2 regions of the Yaniella soli genome follow, and region 1 is predicted to be linked to the other one. Evidence: riboswitches for the same ligand, from Rfam matches in the RefSeq annotation. Region 1 holds a riboswitch; the other holds the start of a gene.
What was found. A riboswitch is a leader RNA that binds a small molecule or an ion and turns the genes downstream of it on or off. The one in region 1 is predicted to bind S-adenosylmethionine.
Positions count from the first base shown of each region.

Region 1 (6,071 bases):
GAAAAGGGAAATGCACCCGTCATATGCTTAACGAAAAATGCCAGGGAGTCGCGTCCTCCCTGGCATCTTCGGATCGGTCGGTTATGCGCGGTCGGTTTTTGCCTGGCGCCGGTTTTCGACGATCGCCAGCACCTCGTCGCCTGCGTTTGGCCCGGGTTTTACACCGGTCGGTACACGGAAGAAGAACAGCGCGCCGATGCCCCACCAGATGGCGAAGATCAGCCACGGCTGCCAGTCAAGCGCCGAAGGCATGCCCGGTAGGTACACGCTGAACAGTGCACCGGTGAGCACAGTCGCGGTCCAGCCGATGAGTTCACCACCGCGGCCCTTGCCACCAATGCGCAGCGGGCGGTCCATGCCGGGATCGCGACGACGCAGCACGATAAAGATGACCGAGACCATGAAGTAGGCGATGATAATCGATGGTGCACCGGAATCGACCAGCCAGGTCAGCATGTTTTCGCCAAAGAAGGGCGCCAGCAAAGAGAGTCCACCGATGAAGTACAACGCGTTGGCCGGAGTCCGATATTTGGGGTGCAGCTGACCAAACCAGGCAGGCAACATCCCGGTGCGCGCCATCGAATAAACCAGCCGGGAAGCCCCCAGCATCAGCGAGTTCCACGAGGTCAAAATCCCCGCGATACCACCAGCAATGAGAATGTTTGCCATCAACTGGGAATTGAATAAGGAACCGAAGGCATCGGCGACCGCAATATCCGCTTGGGCAAGCTCATCTCCGCTCATCGCCGACGACGTCGTGACCACAACCATGATGTACCAAATGGTGGCCATCGCAACCGAGATAATCACGAGACGACCAATTTTACGAGCAGGGACGTTGACTTCTTCGGCAGACTGCGGGATCACATCGAAACCGATAAACAAGAACGGAATGGCGATGAGCACCGTGAAGAATCCTGCCGTCCCCGGAGTAAAGAACGGTTCCATATTGCCAGCATCACCGCGGGTGGCCGAGCCGAAAATCATCAAGATGCCGACGACGATCAAGAAGATCACGGTGAAGTTTTGCGCTATCGACGCCTGCTTGACGCCCCGCACGTTGAGCCACGTGATGACCAACGCGCCAGCTACGCCGATAAGCGCCCATGTTAGGTGGACGGTATCACCGGCAATGTCCCACATGGGCAGCGCATTGATCTCGGGAAAAATATAGGCGACCGTTCGCGGGAAGGCCACCGCTTCAAAGGCCACAATGGTGACGTAGCCGCCCACCAGCGCCCAGGAACCGATGAACGCAAACCGCGGGCCCAATCCTCGCAACACGTACTGGTGCACACCACCGGCAAGTGGCATGGCCGAGGTCAGTTCCGAATACACCAGCCCGACCACCGCCATAATCGCGCCACCCACCACTATGGCGGCGACTGCACCCATGGTGCCGGCCTCTTGAATCCAGCCACCGGTCAGGACAACCCAACCGAAACCGATCATCGCGCCGAACCCGAGGGCGAGCGCATCAATATTGGTCAGCGTCTTCGCCAGCTTTACCGGCTGCTGCCCCGACTCTTTCGATGACATGCTGTTACCTTTCTCATAAATTCACTTCCTCAGCCTAGGACAGCATTAGCGCTTATCAGCGTAATGTTGTGACATTGCAGCTGGCAATGTTGCTCACATCTGTGTTTGAATCAGGTGTGTAACCCATCCAGAGCGGCTAAGAGATCTGGCTCGTTGACGCCGCAGCAACCACACAGAGTGCAGGTGCTACCGCCAGAACCGATGGAAGGAGAACTCATCGTGTCATCAAATCGCCAAATTCTCTTTAACGCCTTCGATATGAACTGTGTCGGGCACCAATCACCAGGCCTGTGGCGTCATCCGCAGGATCACTCCCGCGATTACAACAAGCTTTCCTACTGGACCCAGCTAGCACAAACTCTTGAAAAGGGTCTGTTCGACGGGCTCTTCATTGCTGATGTGCTGGGCCCATATGATGTCTATGGCGACAACGCCAACGCCGCACTGACGTCCGGTGCTCAGGTCCCGGTCAATGACCCATTCCTACTGGTCTCCGCGATGGCCGCGGTCACCAAGAACCTGGGTTTTGGTATCACCGCGGGTACGTCGTATGAACATCCCTTCCCGTTTGCGCGTCGTCTTGCCACCCTGGACCACGTCACCGACGGCCGTGTGGGCTGGAACGTCGTGACCGGGTACTTACCATCGGCCGCCCGCAACATGGGCAATGACGACCAGATGGAACACGATCGCCGCTACGAGCACGCTGATGAGTATCTCGAAGTGATTTACAAGCTGCTTGAAGGCTCTTGGGAAGACGATGCTGTGCAGGTCGACCGTGAGAACAACGTGTTCACCGACCCGGCCAAGGTGCACAATATTGAACACGAAGGTGGATTCTTCAAAGTACCGGGTGCAGCGGTTACCGAGCCATCGGCCCAGCGAACCCCGGTCATTTACCAGGCGGGCGCCTCAACGCGCGGTCGTGCCTTCGGGGCAAAACATGCTGAAGCGACCTTTATTAACTCACCAACCACGCAGCTGCAAGCTCAGTCTGTTGCAAAGACTCGCGAAGAACTCGTCAAAGCTGGACGCGATCCTTACGACATTCGAATCTTTGGCATGCAGACCATCATTACCGCTGCGACGGATGAAGCTGCCTGGGAGAAGTACCGGGATCTCGCACAGTATGCGGATGTTGAAGGTGCGCTATCGCTCATGTCGGGGTGGATGGGTACCGACTTCTCGAAATACGATTTGGATGCTCCGATTGGTCATATCGAATCCAACGCCATCCAGTCAGCTGCGGAAACGTTCCGTAAGGCTTCCGGTGATGGCGAAGAATGGACTGTCCGGAAACTGGCCGAATGGGTTGGTGTCGGGGGCTTCGGGCCAATTCTGGTTGGCTCCGGCGCCACGGTAGCCGAAGAGCTCATTCGTATCCAAGACGAAGCCGACATCGACGGTTTCAACCTGGCGTACCACATCACCCCGGGCACATTCGAAGACATCGTCGAGTACGTTGTCCCAGAGCTGCAGGCCCGCGGACGGTACAAAACCCAATACACCGAAGGCACGCTGCGTCATAAACTCTTTGGTCGCGGCGACTACCTACCCGACACCCACGTCGGTGCCAGCTATAAGCTCGGTGCAAAAGCAGCGGTATAACGCGGTAGCTCTCCGAAGACAGCACTGCCCCACAAACCTGATGCTCGAGGTCGGTGGGGCGGTGTGTCGAAGACGTTTATGTAAACGCCTTGGACGCGGTATCGAGTTGTTGTACTTCGTCGTTAGTCAGTTGCAGATCGGCTGCTGCGATCAGCGCTGGCAGCTGGTCTACGTTGGATGCGGATGCCACGGGCGCGGTCACACCCTTGGCCAATAACCATGCGAGCGATATGGTTGCGGGTTCCACGGAGTGCACCCCAGCAATTTCAACCACCGCGTTGACGACGTTGAGCGCCTCATCGGTGATCAGGTCTTCGGCGAAGCCCTGGCGTGCTTTGCCTTCGATGTCAGCTTTGGAACGGTATTTACCGGTCAAAACACCAGACGCCAGTGCAAAGAACGGGAAGACCGCGGCATTGAATTCTGTAGCGATAGGGCGGTAGCCCTGCTCGTAGTCCTTGCGGTGGATCAAGTTGTACTGCGGCTGGATAGCCACCGGCACCGTGAGGCCTTCAGCCTTCGCGGTTTCAAACCATTCACGCATGCGCTCAGGTGAGAAGTTGGATAGCGCGAGGTGCTTGACGCGGCCGGACTCCACCAAGCTGTGGGCATGGCGTACCTGGTCGATGATCGTAACGTTTTCGTCATCGTAGTGGGCGTAGTAGATGTCCACGTGGTCGGTCTGCAAACGTTTCAGGGAGTCATCGAGTGCGGCCTCGACGTTGTCTTCGCTGAGCCCGGGACGAGTCGGTAAGCCCCCGACTTTGGTCGCGATGATGACCTGATCGCGGTTCCCGCGGGCGGCAAGCCATTCGCCAATAACCTTTTCGGATTCGCCGTCCTCATGCCCTTCGGCCCACACCGAGTACAGGTCGGCGGTATCGATGAAGTTGCCGCCGGCAGCAACGAACTCATCCAGTACTTTAAACGATGCGTCACGGTCTGACGTCCAGCCGAAGGTGTTGCCTCCGAGGTTCAATGGAAAGACGTCGAGATGTGTGTTTGGGATGCGGGCCATGTGCACTCCCTGAGCAGTAGGTGAGGCATGCAGAGATTTTACTTGCGATGGAGACTAACTTAACTGAACTGACTTTCTGCGTCAAGTAATGTAGTCTAGCGATATGAGCAACACACCTGAACCCCGTTGGTTGGATGAAGAAGAAGACTTTACCTGGAGGGCCGTGTGGTCGTTAATGACTTGGCTGCCGGTCAAACTGGAAGCTCAGTTGCGTGAAGACCATGGGCTAAGTTTGTATGAGTACTATGCGCTCTCACAAATCTCGGAAGCCCCGAACCGCGCGATACGACTCAGTGAGCTGGCCGGTATCACGAATATGACGTTGTCGCACCTATCCAGGGTGATCTCACGGATGATGAAGGCCGGTTGGGTTGAGCGAGTGGTCGATCCCAACGATGGTCGATATACACTGGGCCAATTAACGGATGCAGGGTGGGATAAAGTCGTGGAAATGGCGCCCGGTCACGTGGAGGCAGTGCGCCATGCGATTTTCGATCAGCTGACTGATGAGCAGATTCATGCGCTAGGCGAAGCCTCTGCTCGAGTTGCGGAAGCCGTCTCGCCGCATGGCAAGGTCACCGGCCGTCCTGGAAGCTAAGCCTCAATCCACCGATCAGATAGGTGGATAGCGTTTGCGGCAGGGAAGGATCGATGAGCTGCGATTGCGCATTCTGGGGCTCGGGAAAGTCTCCCGGCTTTGCAGCGGTTGTGTCCACTGATTGGTTTCCGAGCATCGCTCCTGCTGCTTGGCCTGACGCCCAGCTTCGAGGTGGATGGTGATCATGACACAGCTGGTGGTGGACTCAGCGTATTGTGCCATAACCGGTCAAACGCGGTAGCCCACTTCCCATGCGTGGGTAAATGGTAAATGCAGTACCAGTTTGCGGGCGCGGTGCGCGAGCCGGGCGGCAATGTTGAGCAGTTTCTGACGCAGACTGACCGTCCTAGCATTACCCAGGTCGCCACCAGCAAGCGTTCCAGCGGCGCGCGGTAGGTTGCGACTGATCGCAGCAGTCACAAACCAAGCCGCGTTGGCATAAAACTTACCGGAAGGCATATGGGCCAAGGGTCCTGCTTTTAGGTCTGCAAACACCTACTCGACGACCGTGTGTTGGCCGTGGACCTTATCTGCGGCCACCGTCTCCAGGACGGATTTTTAACGGTGGTGAAGAAGACGTGATACCAGTAGGTGGTAAAGAGCTGGCTGTGGGCGGCTACCAGTTTGGTGGCGTTGAGCTCCGGGATACGACGCACCACCAACCGGCTAGCCACTTGCTCGCCTTTGGCTTTCGATGAGAATGTGGTGAAAGCAATTTCCGCGACCTGGGGCAGCAGAGACCCACCGACCAGTGTCTTCTCAAAGATGGCTTGCGGGTACTTGATCCCCATCTATGCATCCGCTGGGGTGTCAGCAATAGCATTCATCACTGCCGCGTTTTGTGGCACAGTCACCGAGTAGTCGGCTCCAGCCGCGCGAACTGACAGCACCCCGAACCGAGCGAGTTGTTGGCCAAGGATCAACGGTGCGGCTTTGGCTGTGGAAATGGTGGCAGTCAGCCCGTTGAGACCGCGCAGTGTGTAGTAACCGAGCCCGGCGCCATGTTTGTTGGGCGAAAAGACCTCGATCGCCATGTCATCAAAGTCCACAAACACCATCTCACGACCGGTGCCATCCGGTGGGCTCACCGGCAACAGCTCGGTCTGGTGGCTCAAGTTGGTCAGGAATCTGGCGGCCACTGCGACCAGCTGTTTCCCATGCCCATGCGTGTATTCACACAGATGTGAGCCCAGCGTTGAGGGCGCCTACACCGCGGAACAATGATTTCATACCACCATGGCGCAGAATGTCCCTATTATTAATACTGTCAGCACCAGCAGCCAGCCCAGACACCAGCGACATGATCTT
Region 1 covers NZ_BAAGSP010000006.1:4,120-10,190, forward strand. Annotated here, with positions in the region: gene ACYVJT_RS04460 (APC family permease) at 82-1,539, opposite strand; SAM riboswitch class I at 1,660-1,747, shown strand; gene ACYVJT_RS04465 (LLM class flavin-dependent oxidoreductase) at 1,741-3,147, shown strand; gene ACYVJT_RS04470 (aldo/keto reductase) at 3,224-4,165, opposite strand; gene ACYVJT_RS04475 (MarR family winged helix-turn-helix transcriptional regulator) at 4,269-4,763, shown strand; gene ACYVJT_RS04480 (hypothetical protein) at 4,992-5,222, opposite strand; gene ACYVJT_RS04485 (hypothetical protein) at 5,243-5,554, opposite strand; gene ACYVJT_RS04490 (hypothetical protein) at 5,555-5,878, opposite strand; gene ACYVJT_RS04495 (hypothetical protein) at 5,937-6,071, opposite strand, start outside.

Region 2 (6,071 bases), on a different contig from region 1:
CCTGCACAGAATGTGTTGTGGCACACGAGCGAAGGACGGAAAACCAGCATGCAATATCACCTCAACGGTTACACTTTCGGCGACCCAAGCGTTGCCCCGGCTGCACCTGATCACATGCGGTACGATGCCGGGCTACCCGACACCGTCGACGTCCTTGTCGTCGGCACCGGTCCAGCCGGCGCGGTACTCACCGCCCAGCTCGCCCAATTCCCTGAACTTTCGATTGCTACCGTGGATCGTCGTGCCGAGCCATTAGCCCGCGGACACGCTGATGGCGTGGCATGCCGCACCGTTGAAATGTTCGAAGCGTTCGGGCTGGCCGATACCTTGGTGCGCGAAGCGTTGTGGGTAAACGAAACTGCCTTCTGGTCGGTCGAAAACCCCGGCGACGGCATCACCCGCACCGGCTTGGTTCAAGACGTGGCCGACGGTCTGTCGGAATTCCCCCACGTGATCGTCAATCAGGCACGCATGCAGGAACTGCTCTTCGACGTTGCGGCAAAGTCTCCGTCACGCTTCGAAGTGGACTACGGCTGGCAATACGTCTCCCAATCCATCGACGAATCGCAAGAGTATCCCGTCGAAGTGACTGTTGAAGCCACTGCGGAAGAACACATTGGCACAACACGAACACTGCGCGCGAAATACGTCGTTGGTTGTGACGGCGCCCGTTCGGCGGTGCGAGAATCCATTGGTCGTCAACTCCACGGCGATGTGCAAAACCACGCGTGGGGTGTCATGGACGTCCTGTTGGTCACCGACTTCCCCGACATCCGCAAGAAAGCCGTGATCAGTTCCGAAGCCGGCTCCATCATTTTGATTCCACGCGAAGGTGGTTACCTCGTGCGGCTGTACGTCGATCTCGGCGCCGTACCCGAAGGTGATACCGAGTTCCGCAAACGCGTGACCGTCGAGCAGATCACCGAATCGGCCAACAAGATTTTGGACCCGTACAGCATCGAGGTGCGCGACGTCGCCTGGTGGTCAATCTACGAGGTTGGCCAACGTATCGCTGACGGATTCGATAACCTTAACGACGACGCACGCGGTGACAATCAGCCGCGCATCTTCATCACCGGCGACGCCTGCCACACCCACTCGGCCAAAGCCGGTCAGGGCATGAACGTTTCCATGCAAGACACATTCAACCTCGGCTGGAAATTGGCCGCCGTGCTACGCGGTCAAGCGCGCCCGGAATTGTTGCATACGTACTCGGAGGAACGCAAAGTCACCGCCCAAGAGCTCATCGACTACGACATCCGCTGGTCCAAAATGGTTGGTTCACGCGATGCCGACCAGCCGGTTACCCCCGACGAAGTCGAAGAGCAGTTCGTTCGTGGTGGGCAATTCACCGCCGGGTTGGCAACCCGGTACACACCGGAGTTTTCCGCGCTCACCGGTCCGGATACACACCAGGATTTGGCCTCGGGTTTTGCCATCGGTACCCGCTTCCATTCGGCACCCGTGATTCGCGTCGCCGATGCAAAACCGCTGCAACTGGGCCACGTGCATGCGGCAGATGGACGCTGGCGCATCTATCTCTTTGCCGACGAGAACGGCTTGGCAGAAGGCTCAGCCGTTGCCAACTGGTGCACCCGGATGACCGCGGATCCAGCCAGTGCGGTCAGCCGGTTCACCCCGGAAGGTACTGACATGGACTCGCTTTTCGATGTCTATGCCGTCACGCAACAAACGCATCACGACGTCGACATCAACGCGGTACCGGCGCTCGTACAACCGTCAAAGGGCAAGTTCGGGCTCACCGACTACGAAAAGGTCTTCTCGGCCGAACAGACCAACGGGATGCTGCTGGGCAACATTCCCGGGGTGGAAGCCACCAAGGACATCTACGATCTACGCGAGATCGACCGCGCACGCGGCGCCGTCGTCATCGTACGTCCGGATCAGTACATTGGGCACGTGCTGCCCCTGGACGAGTTTGAAGCATTCGACGAGTACTTCGCGAAGTTTCTGACCAGCTAGATGCCCCGCCGGACGCGTTAGGGTAGCGTTGAACCATGACGACGAATATGATGCCACCGCCAGAGGTACCTGGTGACGACCGTGACTGGACCTTCGTGATCGATCAGGGGTGCACCGAATGCGGGTTTCAGCCGTTCGCGCCGAATCTGATGGGTGATCGGCTGCGCTCAGCCGCAGCACGGTGGCGCCCGGTGCTTCAACGAGTCGACGCTACGCAGCGGCCTTCGGAACCGGTCTGGTCGCCGGTCGAGTACGCGTGCCACGTCCGTGACATGATCACGGTGCTTCAGCAGCGGGTTGAGACCATGCTGCACCAGCACAACCCGGATCTAGCGGACTTCGATGGCGACGCCGAAGCTGTGCGCCGAGAATACTGGAAGGCGGACAGTCAAACCGTGTTGGGCGAGCTCACGCTCAAGGCACAGTCAACGGCTGACCTGGTCGATACGGTGGAACGCGAGCAGTGGGAGTTACCGGGCCGACGCTCCGATGGTTTCGAATTCACCATCGCCACGCTGTGCCTCTACATTGGCCATGAGATGGAGCACCACCTCCACGACGTCAAAGGTTAAGCAACCGCAGGACGCCCGCACCGGCGAAGTTCTTCGACCTCGTACCCGGCCTCCGCTTCGTCGGCCCACCGTTGAATTTGTTCGTCAGAGATCTGGTCTCCGTCGACCGATTCTTTGCTCATACTTGTATTCTATTACGTCAGCACGCTCCGCAGCAGGCCACGTGACTGAAGTGGTGTAGGGCACAGTTTGGTGCGGTTGGTGACGAGGGGCACTCATGTTCGACACCTCAAACACTGGATGTGGCGTGTGGTGTTGGCCGTTTTGCAACTCGGCGGTGCCATGCTCGCTGGTTTCGGCATCCCGCTCGCCGTGCTCCATTGGGAAGGTTCCACGGCAATTACAGTTGGCGGATCGGCCTTCATCGCGTACATCGTCACCTTCTGGCTCGAGGTCGCGGTGATCATCGTGCTGATGGTCTTGGCAGCTCGAAGGGGTCGGAAGGATCTGTTTGCCCCGCTGATCCTCACCGTCGTCGGTATTCACTTCATTCCGTTGGCATGGGTCTTCGCGCAACCAAGTTTTGCGCTGACCGGTGTGCTCACGACGGCGATCGGCGTGATGGCGGCTCTCGTGCCAGACCGTGCGGCGGCCCGGAGTTTCTGGTGCGGGTTGCTGGGCGGGACGACGTTACTGATCGTCGGTGCCCTGGGCCTATTTTCTGCGTTGGGCGCGCCAGCCGTGTAAACAGTGCCGAATTGGGTCACGTACGTGACTTTTTATGACCGCGAATTGCTGTGGTTTTTGCACTTTCGGCTGCGGTGCACATAATGTATACAGGGTAAACCATTCAGAGCGACTGAGAGATCTGGCTCGTAGACGTCGCAGCAACCCCTCCACTGTTTTGGTGTAGGACGGTGCTAACGCCAGGAACAATGGAGTGATTCAATGATTTCTCTGCGTAATTTATCGACCACTTTTACTACTGGTGGCAATGATCCGGTCACTGCAGTTGACGATGTCAGCCTGGAAATTGACCGTGGAAGTATCCAAGGCATTATCGGTTTTTCTGGTGCCGGCAAATCCACGCTGCTACGCAACATCAACCTACTGGAGCGCCCCACCTCCGGCGAGGTGATCATCGACGGCGTTGATCTCATGGAACTATCCGACGAGGAACTGCGCCAGGCCCGCCATCAAATTGGCATGATTTTCCAGGGCTTCAATCTCGTCAATAACCTCACGGTTGCCCAAAACGTGGAGCTGTCGCTGAAGTTCGCCGGCGTCGCCAAGGCACATGACCGCCGTGTTCGTGTGGCAGAAGCCCTCGAAATCATCGACATCTCGGACAAGGCCACGGTGTATCCGGCAAAACTATCCGGTGGACAACAACAACGGGTGGCGATTGCCCGCGCGTTGGCTACTCGGCCTCGGGTTTTGTTGTGCGATGAGCCGACTTCGGCGTTAGATCCATTCACCACGGCCACCGTGCTGCAATATCTGGCGGACATCAATCGGGAGCTGGGCATCACCGTTGTGGTGGTGACCCACGAAATGGAAGTCATCAAAGCGCTGACCGACCACGTGGCTGTGATGGAATCCGGACGAATCGTCGAACGCTTCGCAGCCAAACGTTTACAGGATAAAACCTTCGAACCCACCACTGCGATCGGCCGCTACCTGGTATCTGACGGCATACACGTCGACCGCCGACAGCAGCATGACGTCGATGAGGCCTCAACCGCCGAATTGGCAGTGGGAGGTCGCGTCTAATGCAACGTATTGCAGAGCTCAACCCCGAACTGATCCAAGCGATGTTAGAAACGTTTGCGATGATCGGCGTCGCCATCCCGGTCGCGGTGCTGCTGGGCACCCCGCTGGGTATCTGGTTATTCGTGCATGCTCCCGGTTCGATCGCACCACAACCAAAACTGCATGCTGTTGTCAGCGGACTCGTCAACATGTTGCGGTCGTTTCCGTTTCTCATCTTGTTGATCGCCATCATCCCGCTGACCCGACTGCTGGTGGGAACCACCGTGGGGACTGCCGCAGCGATTGTTCCGCTCACGATCAACGCGATCCCATACTTCGCACGGCTGGTTGAACAAAACATCAGCCAGCTGGGTGCCGGTGCGGTCGAGGCATCCCGGGCGATGGGCGCGACCCGCCGCCAGATCATCCGCAACGTGCTGCTGGTCGATGCCCGTCCGGGCATTATCGGATCAATCACCATTACCACCGTGAGCTTCATTTCTTACTCAGCCATGGTCGGTCTTGTGGGAGGCGGTGGCATCGGCGACTTCGCCATCCGTTACGGCTACTACCGCTACGAAACCGTGGTCATGTTCGTTGCCGTCGTCCTGATGGTGCTGCTCGTCAGCGCCGTGCAGTGGGGTGGAAACTCCCTTGCCCGCGTGGCCGATAAACGCATCTAACAACGCTTCATCACAAACTTTAAGGACTCCCATGGCAATTTTCCGTACCCAAAAACCCATCCGCCGTGCTCTGATCACGGGAGTCGGCGCAATTGCTGCGCTGACACTCACCAGCTGCGGGCTAACTTCCGCCGGTGGCAGCGAGGACCGCACCATCAGCATCATCGTGACCGAATCCGCGCCGTACCAAGAGCCCACCGAGATCGCCAAAGACCTGTTGGCTGAGGATGGCTGGACGCTGGAACCCACCTACGTGACCGATATCGTGCAGCCCAACCAGGTGGTCTCGCAGGGCGAATACGATGCGAACTTCTTCCAGCACCTGGCCTATCTGCGTCAGTTCAATACCGATAATGGCACCGAGGTAGAACCTGCGTTCTCCACCTATTACTCATCATCTGGGGTCTTCTCGCTTGAGTATGATTCATTTGATGAATTGCCTGATGGCGCAGAAATTTCTTTGCCCGTTGACACCGCCAATAACGGTCGCGGTATCAAACTCCTGGCCGAGCATGGACTGTTGGAAATCGACGAGTCAATACCGGTCACCGAACTATCCCAGGCTGACATTACTTCTAACCCTAAGAACCTGGAATTTATTGAGATCGACCAGCAATCCTCTGCCCACACACTGAGTGACGTTGATGCGGGATTCGCGTTCGCCCGCCTGATCGCCGAGGCAGGCCACGACATCGACGAAACAGCATTGGCGTTGGAAGAAGACGAGGAAGTACGCCGTCCATATACCAATGTCGTTGCGGTGCAGCCGGGTGATCAGGCCTCTGAGAAAACCCAGGCGCTCCAGGACGCGTACCAGTCACCAGAGGTTCAGGAGTGGTTCGAAGACTATCTCGAAGGCGCAACGGAATACAACGGGGATATCACGACTGACGACGCCCAAGAGACTTGGTCAGAGTTCACCGCCGAATAGTGTTGGGAGACAACATCATATGAAAACCACGAAGACCGCGCGCGCCGGTGTTCTCAGTTCCCTGGCTGTTCTGACCCTGTCCGGCTGCGGACTAGCTTCCGCCGGCGACGGCGATCGCACCATCAGCATTATTGTCACAGAATCCGCTCCGTATCAGGAGCCAACCGAAATCGCCAAGGAAATGCTGGCCGAAGAAGGCTGGACCCTGGA
Region 2 covers NZ_BAAGSP010000010.1:39,418-45,488, reverse strand. Annotated here, with positions in the region: gene ACYVJT_RS07010 (FAD-dependent monooxygenase) at 49-1,983, shown strand; gene ACYVJT_RS07005 (DinB family protein) at 2,019-2,555, shown strand; gene ACYVJT_RS07000 (hypothetical protein) at 2,552-2,677, opposite strand; gene ACYVJT_RS06995 (hypothetical protein) at 2,805-3,242, shown strand; SAM riboswitch class I at 3,339-3,450, shown strand; gene ACYVJT_RS06990 (methionine ABC transporter ATP-binding protein) at 3,444-4,268, shown strand; gene ACYVJT_RS06985 (methionine ABC transporter permease) at 4,268-4,930, shown strand; gene ACYVJT_RS06980 (MetQ/NlpA family ABC transporter substrate-binding protein) at 4,962-5,861, shown strand; gene ACYVJT_RS06975 (MetQ/NlpA family ABC transporter substrate-binding protein) at 5,881-6,071, shown strand, end outside.
Region 2: it holds a riboswitch for S-adenosylmethionine, as region 1 does, so the genes downstream of both, ACYVJT_RS06990 (methionine ABC transporter ATP-binding protein) here and ACYVJT_RS04465 (LLM class flavin-dependent oxidoreductase) in region 1, are expected to answer to the same signal.